2 regions of the Stenotrophomonas sp. NPDC077659 genome follow, and region 1 is predicted to be linked to the other one. Evidence: riboswitches for the same ligand, from Rfam matches in the RefSeq annotation. Region 1 holds a riboswitch; the other holds the start of a gene.
The links. A riboswitch is a leader RNA that binds a small molecule or an ion and turns the genes downstream of it on or off. The one in region 1 is predicted to bind cobalamin.
Positions count from the first base shown of each region.

Region 2: another riboswitch for cobalamin. It lies ahead of ACQKDV_RS13930 (epoxyqueuosine reductase QueH); the one in region 1 lies ahead of btuB (TonB-dependent vitamin B12 receptor).

Region 1 covers NZ_JBNNHG010000018.1:16,057-23,579, forward strand. The annotation lists gene bioD (dethiobiotin synthase) at 1-620, opposite strand, end outside; gene ACQKDV_RS04640 (GAF domain-containing protein) at 688-1,170, shown strand; gene ACQKDV_RS04645 (TfoX/Sxy family protein) at 1,167-1,517, shown strand; gene ACQKDV_RS04650 (histidine phosphatase family protein) at 1,615-2,193, opposite strand; cobalamin riboswitch at 2,369-2,590, shown strand; gene btuB (TonB-dependent vitamin B12 receptor) at 2,707-4,554, shown strand; gene gph (phosphoglycolate phosphatase) at 4,780-5,451, opposite strand; gene ACQKDV_RS04665 (class I SAM-dependent methyltransferase) at 5,513-6,304, opposite strand; gene ACQKDV_RS04670 (LysR family transcriptional regulator) at 6,301-7,230, opposite strand; gene ACQKDV_RS04675 (NAD(P)-dependent oxidoreductase) at 7,339-7,523, shown strand, end outside.
Region 2 covers NZ_JBNNHG010000102.1:6,038-13,560, forward strand. The annotation lists gene ACQKDV_RS13905 (NADH:flavin oxidoreductase/NADH oxidase) at 1-638, shown strand, start outside; gene ACQKDV_RS13910 (LysR family transcriptional regulator) at 642-1,553, opposite strand; gene purU (formyltetrahydrofolate deformylase) at 1,668-2,519, shown strand; gene ACQKDV_RS13920 (NYN domain-containing protein) at 2,559-3,281, opposite strand; gene pncA (bifunctional nicotinamidase/pyrazinamidase) at 3,497-4,123, opposite strand; gene ACQKDV_RS13930 (epoxyqueuosine reductase QueH) at 4,180-4,851, opposite strand; cobalamin riboswitch at 4,993-5,206, opposite strand; gene ACQKDV_RS13935 (nicotinate phosphoribosyltransferase) at 5,286-6,695, opposite strand; partial or broken gene ACQKDV_RS13940 (bifunctional nicotinamide-nucleotide adenylyltransferase/Nudix hydroxylase) at 6,761-7,523, opposite strand, start outside.

The DNA.
Region 1 (7,523 bases):
CAGCACGGCATCGGCAGGCGCTGCTGCAAGATGGCGAAGTTCTCGTCCTGGCGCTGCATTGTGGGATCGATATGGTTGCCGATCCAGCCCAGGCACTCCACGTCGTTGGCCTGCAGCGCCTGCGCGGTCAACCGCGCGTGATTCACGCAGCCCAGGCGCATGCCCACCACCAGCAGCACCGGCAGGCGCAGCGCGCGCACCAGATCCAGCTGGTCCAGCGTGGCCGATACCGGTGCCAGCCAGCCGCCCACGCCTTCCACCACCACCACGTCGGCGCTGGCACGCAGGCGCTCGAACGCGGCCAGGATCGGTGCCAGCTGCACCTGCACCCCGTCCTCGGCGGCGGCCAGTTCCGGCGCCAGCGGATGCCGCAGCGCATAGGGGTTCAGGTCGGCGTAGTCCGGCACCGGCCAGCTGGCCGCCTGCAGGGCCAGGGCATCCTCGTTGCGCAGGCCCTGGCCGAGGTCCTGGCTGCCACTGGCCACCGGCTTCATGCCCACCGCACGCAGCCCGCGCCCGCGCAGCGCATGCAGCAGCGCGGTGCTGCTGGCGGTCTTGCCGATTTCGGTATCGGTCCCGGTGACGAACACGGCCGGCGGCATCAGGTTGGGCAGGGGCATCAACAGCTCCAGGCATGCAACAGAGCGTGCATTATCGCCGGTCCCGTGCGCTTGCTAGACTGCGGGCATGTTCGCCAATGCCTCGCTTACCGGCAGCAAGCCGGAACAATACGCCCAGCTGCTGGAACAGGCCCGCGGCCTGGTCTACGGCGAGTCCGACCGCATCGCCAACGCGGCCAACCTCTCCGCACTGGTCTACCACGCCCTGCCCGACCTGAACTGGGTGGGCTTCTACCTGTACGACGGCAAGGAGCTGGTGGTCGGCCCGTTCCAGGGCCTGCCGGCCTGCGTACGCATCCCGCTGGAAAAGGGCGTGTGCGGTGCCGCCGCCAGCCAGCGCGTCACCCAGCGCGTGGAAGATGTCGATGCCTTCCCGGGCCACATCGCCTGCGATTCGGCATCGCGCTCGGAACTGGTGGTACCGCTGCTGCGCGGTGATGAACTGATCGGCGTGTTCGACATCGACAGCCCGACGGTGGGCCGCTTCGATGCCGAGGACCAGGCCGGTCTGGAAGCCATCGCCCGCGTGTTCGTCGAGGCCCTGGGATGAGCGCACCGAAGCTGCGCAACATCGGCCCGAAGAGTGCGGCGTGGCTGCGCCAGGTTGGCCTGCGCAGCCGCGAGGATCTGGCCGCGCTCGGCGCGGTCGGGGCCTTCGTCAAGGTCAAGCGCGCCGGCTTCAAGCCGAGCCTGAACCTGCTCTATTCGCTGGAAGGCGCGCTGCTGGACTGCCATTGGCAGGAGCTGGGCGAAGCGCAGCGCGAGGCGCTGGTGCAGGATTACGAAGCACGCATCGCCGCGCACCCGCTGAAGCCGGCCGGCCCGGCATCGGGCCCGGTGCATGAGCAGCGCTTCGACACCGGGGAGGATGGCGAAGACCGTTTCGCCGAAGATTGAGGGACCGGTAGTGCCGGCCACTGGCCGGCAACCGCGCGATCATCGCGACGTTCCAGGGAATGCCGGCCAGCGGCCGGCACTACCACGGTGATGCGGCTTACGGCTGCTGCAGTTCCAGCAGCTCGCCGACCAGGCCCACTTCGCCGCGCTCCAGCCACACCCGCAAGCGCGTGCCGTGGTCGATGCGCAGTGCCCAGCACAGCGACAGCGGCAGCCCGCAGACCTGCGACAGCACCATCCGCAGTGGGCCGCCATGGCTGACCACCACCGTCGGCACGGGATCATCGTCATCCAGCAGGCGATCCAGCGCGCGCGCGATGCGGCGCTCGAAATGGCCCCAGCTTTCGCCATTGGGCGGCGGGAAAGCGTGCGGATCGGCATGGAAGGCCGCCAGCGCGTCTTCTGGCAGGTCGAACAGCGACTGCCCGTCCCAATCACCGAAATCCAGCTCTTCCCATTCCTCGTCAGCGTCCACGTCCAGCCCGCGCGGAGTGGCCAGGGCCATGGCCGTATGCAGCGAACGCAGGCGCGGCGAACTGATCACCCGCTGCCATTCCTGCCCGGCGTAGGCATCGACCAGTTCCTGCGGCAGGCGGGCCAACTGCGGCGGATCGCTGCGGCCGTCGAGGAACTCGTCGCGGCCATTGCCGGCGTGGCGGACCAGATCGAGGATCATGCGTGCGCCCTGTGCAGGCAACGCGGGAGCAGCGGAAAACGGGGGGACATCGGCAACGGCACCACGGGATCGAGGGGATATTCTAAGGCAGAGCAAGGACGGTCGAGCGGGATCGGCAACGGCATCGCAAAGGCAGTCGAGCGAGCTCGACTCTACTCGTTGCCAGGGATGCCGTAGACTGCGCGCACTTCCAGGTGACCTGCGGCCTTGGCCGGCAGGTTGAAACGGGAAGCCGGTGACGCGTGGCGACACGCCAGGCCGGCGCTGCCCCCGCAACGGTAAGCACGTCTGTTCCAGGCAACACCGCCACTGTGCCGCTGGCATGGGAAGGCGCCTGGACGGTGGCCTCGCGCCACCGGCGGCAAGCCCGGAGACCGGCCCGGAAGCCTCAGGTCGCGATGCGGTGGGCATGGCGCTGGATGACCGTGGCGCTGCCGCGGCTTCGGCGCCTGCCTGCGTTCGCGGCTCCTCCCCTTCGTCACGCGGGCGTGCGTGGCACCCGGAGTTCGCCCGATGAAGCTGCAGTCCCGAATGCTGTCCCTGGCCGTGCTGGCCGCCCTGCCCGCTCTGGCCCATGCGCAGGCCAGCGATGACACCGCCGCGCTGGACCAGGTGCTGGTCACCGCTACCCGCACCCCCATCGCCCTGCAGGACAGCATCGCGCCGGCGCAGGTGATCGACCGCGCGCAGATCGACTCCAGCCAGGCCACCTCGCTGCAGGAACTGCTGGCCGGCCGCGCCGGCATCAACCTCACCAACGCCGGTGGCCTCGGCAAGCAAAGCTCGTTGTTCCTGCGCGGTACCAACTCCTCGCACACCGTGGTGCTGGTCGACGGCGTGCGCATCAACAGCGCCGACCTGGGCCTGGCGATGTACCAGGACCTGCCGCTGGCGCAGATCGAGCGCGTCGAAATCGTCCGTGGTCCGCAGTCGAGCCTGTACGGGGCCGATGCCATCGGGGGCGTGATCCAGATATTCACCCGTCGCAACCACGGTGAATTCAGCCCGCACTTCCAGCTCGGCGGTGGCAGCAACGGCCTGCGCGAAGCCAACGGGGGCATCGGTGGCAGCGGCGAACACGGCTGGTTCGGTGCCGACATCGCCTACCAGCACACCGATGGCATCAACGCCTGCCGTGGCTCGGCCACGCTGTTCACCGGCTGCTATGCCGATGAGCCCGATCGCGATGGCTACCGCAACCTGTCCAAGAGCCTGCGCGGCGGCTACACCTTCAACGAGCAGTGGAGCGTGGAAGGCAGCGCCCTGCGCGCTGAAGGCGAGAACCACTACGACGGCTACTACAACTATTCGGAAACGCTGCAGCAGGTGATGTCCGGCAAGCTGCGCTACACACCGAGCGAGCGCCTGGCGTTCACCGCCAGTGTCGGCCGCAGCGACAACGAATCAGACAACTACGGTGACTTCGGTGTGTCCGGCAGCGCGCAGACGCACCGCGACAATGCATCGCTGCAGGCGGACATCGGCTTGGCCGAGGGCCAGCTGCTGAGCACCGGGGTGGACTGGAGCGAAGACAACCTGGATGGCAGCAGCGCCGGCTATCTGGTCGACAGCCGCCGCAACACCGGCGTGTTCGCGCAGTACCAGGGCCGGTTCGGCCGCCACCAGTTGCAGCTGAGCGCGCGCAACGATGACAACGCGCAGTTCGGCAACCACGCCACCGGCAGTCTCGGCTGGGCGGTGGAACTGGGCCACGGCCTGCGGGTGAATGCCAGCTACGGCACTGCGTTCAAGGCACCCACCTTCAGCGACCTGTACGACCCCTGGAGCGGCGTGCCGACGCTGGACCCGGAGAAGTCGAAGAGCGCCAACATCGGCCTGTCGCAGCATGGCCGGGGCTGGCACTGGGGCGTGGACCTGTACGAGACCCGCATCGATGACCTGATCACCTACGATGCGGCAACGTTCATGATGCAGCAGGTCGAGAAGGCGCGGATCCGCGGCGCCGAACTGACGGCAGGCACGGTGCTGGCCGGCTTCGACATCAATGGCCAGCTGAGCTACACCGATCCGCGCAACCGCACGGCTGGCAGCGCGCAGTTCGACAACTGGCTGCCGCGCCGTGCGCAGCAGACCGCACGCCTGGACATCGACCGCCGCTTCGGCAACGTCCGCGCCGGGCTGACCGTGCAGGGTGCGGGCAAGCGCTACGACGATGCCAGCAACACGGTGAGGCTGGGCGGGTACGGCACGTTGGACCTGCGCGTGGAATATGTGCTGACGCCATCGTGGTCGTTGCTGGCGCGCGTGGCGAATGTGTTCGACCGTCGCTACGAGACCGTGGCGTGGTTCAACCAGCCGGGCCGCGAATATCAGCTGAGCGTGCGTTACCAGCCGAAATAGGGGACCACACCATCGACGCATGGCGTCGATCTACTGTAGAGCCGGGCCCATGCTCGGCTTGGGCATCCAGTTCGTAGCGTCGAGCTTGCTCGACTGCGGGGTTCGCGCCGAACACAGCCGAGCGCGGGCTCTGCTCTACATGGGTGCGTCAGCAAAGCGACCGATGCCGCCATCGACGCATGGCGTCGATCTACTGTAGAGCCGAGCCCATGCTCGGCTTGGGCATCACGGCGTGGGGATGTCGGCGGCCAGCCCGGGCAGTTCACGCAGGTCGTCGATCACGGCCACGGCGTGGGCGTTTTCCAGGTCCAGGCCACGCGGGTATCCATAGCGCACCAGTGTGATCGGCATGCCGGCATCCTCGGCGGCGCGGTAATCGGTAAGCGAATCACCCACCATCAGGCAGGTGTCCACAGCCAACCCGAAGTGCGCGGCGATATGTCGCAGCGGTTCGCCACTGGGCTTGCGCTGCGGCAGAGAATCACCGCCCAGCACCAGTGAGAACGCGGCATCGATGCCCAGGTGCTGCAGCAGCGGCGGCACCAGCGCGGCCGGCTTGTTGGTGCAGATGGCCAGCGGCACACCCCGCGTGCGCAACAGGGCCAGCGCTTCGGGCACGCCGTCGAACAGGCGCGGGCTGCGCAGCAGGCATTGGCGGTAGTGCACCATGAAGGTGGGCATCACCTCGGCCAGATCTATGTCACGACCGGCGGCGTGCACCGCCTGCTCCACCAGCCGCCGCACGCCATCGCCGATCCAGCCCAGCACGGTAGCTTCGGGCACGCGCGCCAGGCCGATGTCTTCCAGCGTGCGGTTCAGCGCTTCGGCGATATCGGCCGCGCTGTCCACCAGCGTGCCGTCGAGATCGAACACAACCAACGAATAGGGATACGACAACGGACGGCACCTGTGCGACGTGGGCCGTCCATTGTACGCCCGCCCCTGCAACCGCTCCGCCTCAACCGATGCGCCGCGCGCGGGTGGCCAGGAACGTGGGCAGGTAGCGGTCGATCAGGAAACGCGGGCGCGGCTGCCAGTCTTCCATGAAGCGCTCGACCACGAAGCCGGCGTCGAGCTGGCCACCGATCAGTTCGCCCAGGCCGTGGCCGAAGGTCAGCGCTTCGCCGCGTGCGAGCTTGGCCTTGCGCTCGTCGGCCGGCAGATCTTCCAGATCCGAGTACGGAATGGCGTAACGCGGGCGGATCAAGCCCTGTTCCTGCAGCTGCGGATCACGCGCACCCACGAACACCACCGGGTTGTAGAAGCTGGCCAGCAGCAGCCCATCGCGGGCCAGCACCCGCTGGCACTCGGCCCAGACCGGGCGCACATCGGGCACGTACAGATTGGAAATGGGATGGAACACCACATCGAAGCTGCCATCGCCGAAGGCATGCAGGTCGCGCATGTCCCCCTGCACGGTGCGCAGTGCAAGGCCATCGCGTTCGGCCACGCTGCGGTCCTGCGCCAGCTGCCCATCAGACAGATCGAATACGGTGACCACTGCACCTGCAGCGGCCAATACAGGTGCCTGCTGGCCACCGGCCGAGGCCAGGCAGAGGATGCGGCGGCCGCGCACATCGCCCAGCCAGTCCAGTGGCAGTGCGCGGGGTGTCAGGTGCACCTGCCAGCGGCCCTGGCGGGCGGCTGCAATCGTTCCGGCATCTACCGGGCGTGACCAGTCCCCTGCCTCGCGGGCCTGGCGGTCCCAGGCCGCGCGGTTGTGGTCGAGCAATGCCTGTCCATGGTTCATGTGTCCTCCTTGATCGGTGGGCGCCACTCCAGGTCCTGGAAGGCCGGGCTGGCAAAACACTCGGCCAGGAAATCCAGGAACCGGCGCATGATAGCGGGCTGCTGTCGACGCGATGCGTACACGGCATGAATGCCCAGCGCGTCCAGCTCATAGGCTGGCAGCAGCTGCACCAGTTCGCCCGAACGCAGCAGCGGCGCCACCTGGTAGGTCGGCAGCATGGCGATGCCCGCACCGGCGCGCACCGCTTCCAGCAGCAGCGAGGCTTCATTGGCGCTGATGTTGCCGCCCACCGCCACCGTCAGCGAGCGACCTCCGCGGTGCAGCTGCCACAGGCTCCTGCCGACGTAGTGGTGGGTAAGGCAGTTGTGCGCGGGCAGCTGCTCCGGCGTGGTGGGCGTGCCATGCGCCTGCAGATAGGCCGGGGTGGCGCACAGCACCGAACGGCAGGTGGCCAGCCGTCGCGCGATGAGGCTCGGGTCGATCTGTCGGGCGATGCGTACGGCCAGGTCCACGCGCTCTTCCACCAGGTTGACCATGCGGTCGACCAGCAGCAGTTCGATGCGCGCGGCGGGATGGCGCTGGACGAAGGCGGCCACGGCGCGTGCCAGGTGACTCTGCCCGAACGACACGCTGGCAGTGATGCGCAGGGTGCCGTGCGGCTCGGGATCGTCACTGGCCAGTTCGCCCTGCAGCTCCTCGCCGATGGCCAGCATCTGCCGGAAGCGCGCCAGCGCGGCCTCACCCGCGCCGGTGAGACTGATACGCCGGGTGGTCCGGTGCAGCAGCCGCGCGCCCAGCCAACCCTCCACTTCGGCCAGGTAGCGGCTGACCATGGCGCGGGACATGTCCAGCGCCTCGGCGGCCGCGGTCAGGCTGCCGCGCTCGGCCACCTCGACGAACACGGTCATGGCGGTCAATCGGTCCATCTGCTCGATCCATGCAACAAACAAGCGCGTTATACGCTGTTTTTAGATCAATTGCAGCGGCCTACAGTGGCGTCGTTCCTACCCCATTCCGCCCCAAGGAGTCCTGCCATGAAGATTGCCCTCGTCGGTGCCACCGGCAACATCGGCCGCCAGATTGCCCGCCACGCCCTGTCCCACGGCCACCAGGTCACGGCCGTGGTGCGCAGTGAAAAAGACCTGCCGGCCGAACTGGCCGGTGCCGAGCTGGCCATCGCCGCGCTGGACGACACCGACGCACTGGCCGCGGTGATTGC
Region 2 (7,523 bases), on a different contig from region 1:
TCATCGCCGCCTTCGCCGCCAGCGCAGTGCGTGCCGAACGCCTGGGCCTGGAGCTGATCGAGATCCACGCCGCGCACGGTTACCTGCTGCACCAGTTCCTCTCCCCGCTCAGCAACCGCCGCACCGATGGTTACGGCGGCTCGCTGCCGAACCGCCTGCGCCTGCTGGTGGAAGTGTTCGATGCGGTGCGCGAAGCGGTGTCGGACAAGGTATCGGTGGGCGTGCGTATCTCCGCCACCGACTGGGTTGACGGCGGCTGGGACCTGGTGCAGAGCGAAGCACTGGCCCAGGTGCTGGACGCGCGCGGCTGCAACTTCCTGCATGTGTCCAGCGGCGGCCTCGACGAGCGCCAGAAGATCAGCGTCGGCCCGGGCTACCAGGTGCCGTTCGCGGCAGCCATCAAGGCGAAGAAGCTGCGCATGCCGGTCATTGCGGTGGGCCTGATCACCGAGCCGGAACAGGCCGAATCGATCCTGCGCCACAACCAGGCCGATGCCATCGCCCTGGCGCGCGGCATCCTGTACGACCCGCGCTGGCCGTGGCACGCCGCTGCGGCGCTGGGCGACAGCGTGGTGCCGTCGCCGCAGTACCTGCGCTGCGAGCCGCGCGAAGTACGCAACGTGTTTCGCGCGCGCTGAACCTCAGACCTGCCAGGCCGGCGTCATGCCGGCCTGCAGGTGCTCGAACAGGGCACGGATCTTCGCGGTGAAATCGCGGCGGTCGCTTACGCAGAAGAACACCTCCATCGGCTCCGGCTGCCACGCGCTGGCCGGGCCGAATACCGCCTGCAGGCGGCCATCGCGCAGGTACGGCTCGGCCACGAACGCGGCCAGCCGGGTGACGCCCGCACCCGCTGCAGCCAGCTGGGCCAGCGCGTCGATGTCATCGCAGACCATGCTCGGCGGCAGCGCCGCGTCCACCCGCTGGCCATCCTTCAGCAGGCCCCAGCGCAGCGGTCGGCCATCGGTGGGGAAGCGGTGCAGCAGGCCACAATGGCGGCTCAGCTCGGCCGGATCGCGCGGTGTGCCCTGCGCCTCCAGGTAGGCGGGCGACGCACAGAACACGAACGGGATGCGCGCCAGCGGCCGCGCCACCAGACCATCTTCCAACTGCGCACCGATGCGGATGCTGGCATCCACCGCTTCCGGCCCGTGCTGCACGGCGCGATCGCTCAGGCACAGTTCCAGCTGCAGTTGCGGGTAGCGCTGCTGCAGGCTGGGCAGCAGCGGTGCCAGCACATGGCGGCCGAATGCGCTGCTGCTGGCGATGCGCAGCGGCCCGGACGGTTCGATATCACCCGCAGTGACCATCGCCTGCGCGCGCGCCAGGTCGGCCTCGATATGGCGCACCTGCGCCAGATACACCGCACCGGCCTCGCTGAGCGCCAGCTGCCGCGTGCTGCGATTGAGCAGGCGCACGCCCAGGTGGGCTTCCAGCCGGGTGATGTTCTGGCCCACCGCAGTGGCACTGATGCCCAGCTGGCGAGCGGCAGCGGCAATGCTGCCGGTCTGCGCGGTGCGGGTGAAGCTGCGGATGAGCTGCAACAGGTTCATGACCGGCCAGCTTGCCATGCGGGAGGGCAAGTATCGCTTGGGTCTGTACCAAGCAGTTCGGTTGCATCGGTGACCATCGTCCCCGCCGCCACGGCGCTGCCCTAAACTCGGGCGATGCGCCCCGATTCCATTCTTACCCTGTCCTGCCCCGACCGCACCGGTATCGTCTACCGCGTCTCGGGGCTGTTGTTCGACCACGGCTGCAACATCCTCGACGCCCAGCAGTTCGGCGATGAGGAAAGCGGCCGCTTCTTCCTGCGCGTGCATTTCGACCGCGATGCGAGCCTGCCGCTCGACACCGTGCATGCCGCCATGGCCACGCTGGCGGCCGACTACGGCATGGATTGGCAGCTGCACGATGGGCGTCGCCGCGCGCGCCTGCTGGTGTTGGTCAGCAAGCAGGGCCATTGCCTGAACGATCTGCTGTTCCGCGCCCATAGCGGCCAGCTGAAAGTGGACATTGCCGCAGTGGCCTCCAACCACGCCGATTTCGCGCCGCTGGCCGCGTCCTACCAGGTGCCGTTCCACCACCTGCCGGTGAACGCAGAAACGCGCGCGGTGCAGGAACAGCAGATCATTGACCTGGTCGAACGCGAACGCATCGATCTGGTCGTGCTGGCGCGCTACATGCAGATCCTGTCGCCCACGCTGTGCCGCGCACTTGCGGGCCGCGCCATCAACATCCACCACAGCTTCCTGCCCAGCTTCAAAGGCGCGCAGCCGTACCACCAGGCGCACGCGCGCGGGGTCAAGATCATCGGCGCCACCGCGCACTACGTCACCGAAGATCTGGACGAAGGCCCGATCATCGAACAGGACGTGGCCCGCGTGGACCACGCCATGGCGCCGCGCGAGCTGGTGCGGCTGGGCAGCGATACCGAATCGCAGGTGCTGGCGCGTGCCGTGCGCCGGCATGTGGAGCACCGCATTCTGCTCAACGGGCACCGCACGGTGGTGTTCCGGTAACGCGTCGTCCATCCCGCGTCCGCCGGGCGTGGCCCGGCGCTACCAACGGGCGTGATCGGGTAGCGCCGGGCCATGCCCGGCGGAGCTGCTCCACGCTTCTTTCCTGCTGATGGGCTTGGGGCACGTTGAACGAACGCCATCAATGTGTTCTAGAAGGCCGGGCGGAATCGAAGACCACATCGGATCCAGAATGAAGTCAACGCCCTCGCGCCGCGCGAGTTTGGCGGCTGGAATGAAATCCGCATCTCCCGCTACCAGAATGATCTGACGAACCTGTCGTTTCAGTGATAGTGAGGAGATGTCCAAGCCAATACGCATATCGACGCCCTTCTGCCTCACCTCCGGGTGCAGGTCGCTCGGCAGGAGCGCGGAAAATTCGCGTTTGCCTTTCAGTAGCGCATCAAGCGTTCGGGAATCAGTCGTCCATGCGTTGGAGTCCGCGAGATGACCAAGCCTCAAGGCCACTTTCCGTTTCTGCTTCAAAGCGTCATGCAGGCCGACCCTGAATAGTGCTTCGGGCGACTGCGCATAGTTGATGCAGACACCAGATATCGGGTTGTGCATCCGCTTCTGCAGCGGCGGGCAGTCGTAGAAGAAGATGCGGTAGAGATCGCGCCTGTCGCAGCCCGACGAAGTCAGGTGCGCGAGAGTCCATCGGTGTGCCACTTCTGCAGCACGTTCGGCATTATGCGCGTTGTGCGGCTCGATGCGACGGAATCGCTTAACAAAATAGCCGCCATCGATGAGGATCGCTGTTGGCATGCCGTTGCCTTCCGGTTCCATCCAATGAAAAGCCCCTGGTTCGGCCGTCCCGCGATCTGTAGGGGGGCGTACTTGAGGGGCTGGATGGGTTCATTGTCTTGCTGTGGGCAGGGGTGCGCAAGCGGCAGACGCGACAGTTGCCGGTTGCCGGCCAGCGGCCGGCACTACCAATCTCGGGGATGAGGTAGCGCCGGGCCATGCCCGGCGGCCACGCGTCAAACCACCGCAATCCCCGCCTTGCCCAGCGCCTCGCGCACCATCGCGTCGTTGGCTTCGGTCACCGGCCGGGTCAGCTCCCACAGGAACTTCACCCGGAAGCCGGATTTCACCGCGTCCTGGGCGCTCCACAGCACGCAGTAATCGCGCGCCAGGCCGCACACGTGCACCTCGCGGATGCGGCGCTCATGCAGCCAGCCGGCCAGGCCGGTCGGCGGGCGTTCGCCCTCCGGGCCGTGGTTCTCGCGGAAGGCGCTGTAGGAATCCACCTGCGGGCGGGTGCCCTTGCGCAGGATCAGGTCGGCCACGGTCCAGTCCACATCCGGGTGCAGCGCGGCGCCGTCGCTGCCCTGCACGCAGTGGTCCGGCCACAGGGTCTGCGGCTGGGCGTGAAGCAGGATGCTCTCGAACGGTCGCTTGCCGGGATGCTGGCTGGCGAAGGACGCATGGTCAGCCGGGTGCCAATCCTGGGTGGCCACGACCGTGCGGTAGCGGCGCTGCGCCAGCAGTTCTGCAATCGGTGCCACCAGCGCATCGCCCTGGTCACAGGCCAGCGCGCCACCAGGCATGAAGTCCGGCTGCAGGTCGATCACCAGCAGGGCGACATCGGCGGGCAGGGCGGTCATGGCAGGGTCCAGCAGCACGGAAGGGGCGACCAGCGTGGCCGCCCCCTGCGCTCGCGTCAATCGCCCGGCGGTGTTTCATTGTCCTGGCCGTAATACAGCAGGCCGATCTTGATGCGCTCGCGGCCGGTTTCGCGGCGGTGGCGGTTGGCATCGCGCAGCGAGTACACGCAGCCGCAGTATTCCTGCTGGTAGAACTGCTCGCGCTTGCTGATTTCCACCATGCGGCTGGCACCACCGCCCTTGCGCCAGTTGTAATCCCAGTACTGCAGGCCCTCGTAGCGCGACGCGGCGCGGATGCCGCAGTCGTTGATCTGTGCCATGTTCTTCCAGCGCGAAATGCCCAGCGACGAGCTGATGGTGTCGTAGCCATGCTCATGCGCGTACAGCGCGGTGCGCTCGAAACGCATGTCGAAGCACATCGTGCAGCGGATGCCGCGCTCGGGTTCGTTTTCCATGCCGCGCGCACGGCTGAACCAGTTGTCGGTGTCGTAGTCGCAATCGATGAAGGGAATGCTGTGCTGCTCGGCAAAGCGGATGTTTTCCTGCTTGCGCAGCTCGTACTCCTTCACCGGGTGGATGTTGGGGTTGTAGAAGAAGATCGCGTAGTCGATCCCGGAGGCGGTGATCGCCTCCATCACTTCGCCCGAACAGGGCGCGCAGCACGAATGCAGCAGCAGGCGCTTGCCGTCGGCGGGCAGGGACAGGGCGGGGCGTTGGAACTCGGTCATCGTCGGGTGCATCTGGGCGTGGGCAACGGGTCTGGCCGGAAACCGTGAACAGGACGCACGCGACCACGCCGCCTGCACGCGCAGGACGACAGTGGCCCCGGCAACCTCCCCGCGGAGATTCCAGGTCGAATCAGGGGACGGTCGTGTCCCCCGGCCGGGGCCGGTATTCGGGCTGATGGACACGGGCCGCAGCCCACCTACTACCTGCCGCTTCCCAGGCGCGCGCCCAGTGCTGTTGGCAGGATTCGTTTCCATTCACCGCTGCGGGGCAGCTCCGGAATGGGCGCGCGAGGCGCCTTCACCGGATTCCCGTTCAAATCCCTGCCACCATCCAGCCACGGCAGGGATACCTTCGGCGTGCCCACGGTGGACGGCTTGCTGGAACCAGTCAAGGGGGCCGTTCCAGTAGATCCACGCCATGCGTGGATGCACCCTTACCGCTGGCCCGCCGCCCGCGCGCGGATGTCCTCCAACCGCTGGTCATGCAGCAGGCGGCCGTTCTCCCACACGGTCACCATCGCATCCTCAAATCCCGCCGGCAGCGTTTCATCGCCATCAGCCGGCAGCGCCACGGTGTGCAGGCTGCCATCATCCAGCCGGCGCAGCAGGCGCATGCGGCCGCGCTTGCTGGCCTTGCCCGCGTCGGTGATCGGGTCCTTGTAGACGTCGATCCATGCACCGTCCACCCGCGCGGCCGAGCACTTCAGCGCGAACTTCTGCGTATCGCGGTCCAGCCGCTGCAGCAGCGCGCCGCCCATGCCGAACGCCACATTGTCCGCGGCGTAACCCTGCCCGGTGATGCGCTGCAGGATGGCGCGGATCGTGTCCGGGTTGATGCCATCGCCCTGGATCACCCGCACGTGGTTGAGCACGCGGTAGCCCTTGCCGTTGATCGTGTGGCCGAAGGCCTCATCCAGCCGGCGCAGGCTTTCGGCCACCACCTCCACCGGGTCGCCCGAATCGGGACGGATGACCAGGGTGGCGCCCGAGGCGATCACTTCATCGCGCAGGGTGGTACCCCAGTGATCGCTGATGGCGCGGTAGATGTCATAGCTGTCCGACACCACGGCGACAATCGCACCGGGCCTGCCGAACTGGCGCAGCATGTTGCGGTACGCATCTACTTCGCGATCGCGGCCCCAGCTGGTGATGGTGCTGTGCTCGGCAGCGGGTATCGAAGAGCCGGCCATCGGCGCGTGGTAGTGCGCACGCGCCAGGCACAGCGCCGAGACGGTATCGGTGCCGAGGAAGTTGACCAGGTGCGCGGCACCGCCCAGTGCGGCCGATTCCAGGCTCGATACACCACGTGCGCCGAAATCGTGCAGCTTGAACGGCAGTTGCCCCTGCGCATCGTCGCTGGTCTGCTGCAGGAAGCCGGCGATGGTCTGCCGCGCATGCCAGCTGATGGTGGCCACGGTGACCGGGTACCACACGCGCAGCAGCAGGGTTTCCAGGTACGAAGGCACCCAGAACGCGGCCGGGTCGGTCGACTCGATGGTCATCAGCGCCTGGTGTGTAGGCACCACGCTGCCTTCCGGCACGGCGCGGATACGTACCGGTAGGTGGCCACCGAGGCGGTCGACGATATCGCGCCAACCGGCTTCGTTGAACGGTTCGCCATGCGCGGCGAACACCGCGGCGGCGTCATCGATGTCGGCGTGAGTGACCGGCCGCGCCAGGGCGTCCTTGAGGATGGCCTGCAGGCCGAAGAACACCGTGCGGTCGTGCAGGCCGCCGCGCGATTCCACGTAGAAGAACGTGGCATCGGTACCGGGCGGGTACTGCAGCCAGTGGCTGGCCTTGTAGCTGTCGGTGTTGAGGAGAAGGTTATCGAGGTAGTGCATGACGGAAGCTCCTTCGCGTCGGGTGACACCAGCGGTCTATCCGCCAGTGGGAAAGGCCGGGCAGGTCAGCCGCGGCCCAGGAAATACTCCAGGATGTGCAGGTGGTCTTCGTACAGCTGCGGGCCCATGTCCAGGGCTTCGCTCACCGGAATCCAGCGCGCCTTGTCGGCGTCATCGCCGCCGCGCACCGGGGGCAGATCACCGGCCGGGAATTCAAAGTGGAAACCATGGGTGATGGTGCGGCCGCGCTGGCTGCGGTCGGGGTGGTCGAACACCTGCTGGCTCTTCAGCGAGCCCTTCAGCACCGGCAGCGGAATCTTCAGCCGGGTCTCTTCGCGTAGTTCGCGCAGGCAGCTGTCGAGCAGGCTCTGGTCCTGGCCGACGAAACCACCAGGCAGCGCCCACAGGCCCTTGCCGGGCTCCGAACGGCGGCGCACCAGCAGCACGTGGCCCGAGTGCACCACCACCGCATCGGTAGTGACGAACGTGGGCGCGTAGGGCGCGTCCTTCCAGGCGGCCTTGTACTGTTCGATGAAGCGGTACTCGGCCACCAGCTGGCCGTAGGCCGGTGCACTCTTGCGGAACGCCTCAAGCATGTCGTACACCGGTGCGGGCACATTTCCACGCAGCATCAGCAGCGCACCGTGGAAGTCGACATCGCCGGCTTCAAACAGGTAGCGGCGCAGTTCGGTGGCCGACAGGGTGGCGGTGTGCTGTACGTCCACCAGCGGCCACTGCGGGAATTCGCGCAGGTAGTAGCTGGAGGCATCCTTGTCCATGCCGATCAGGCCGACCTTGGCATCGGCGGCGGCGCCATCGTTGCGCAGG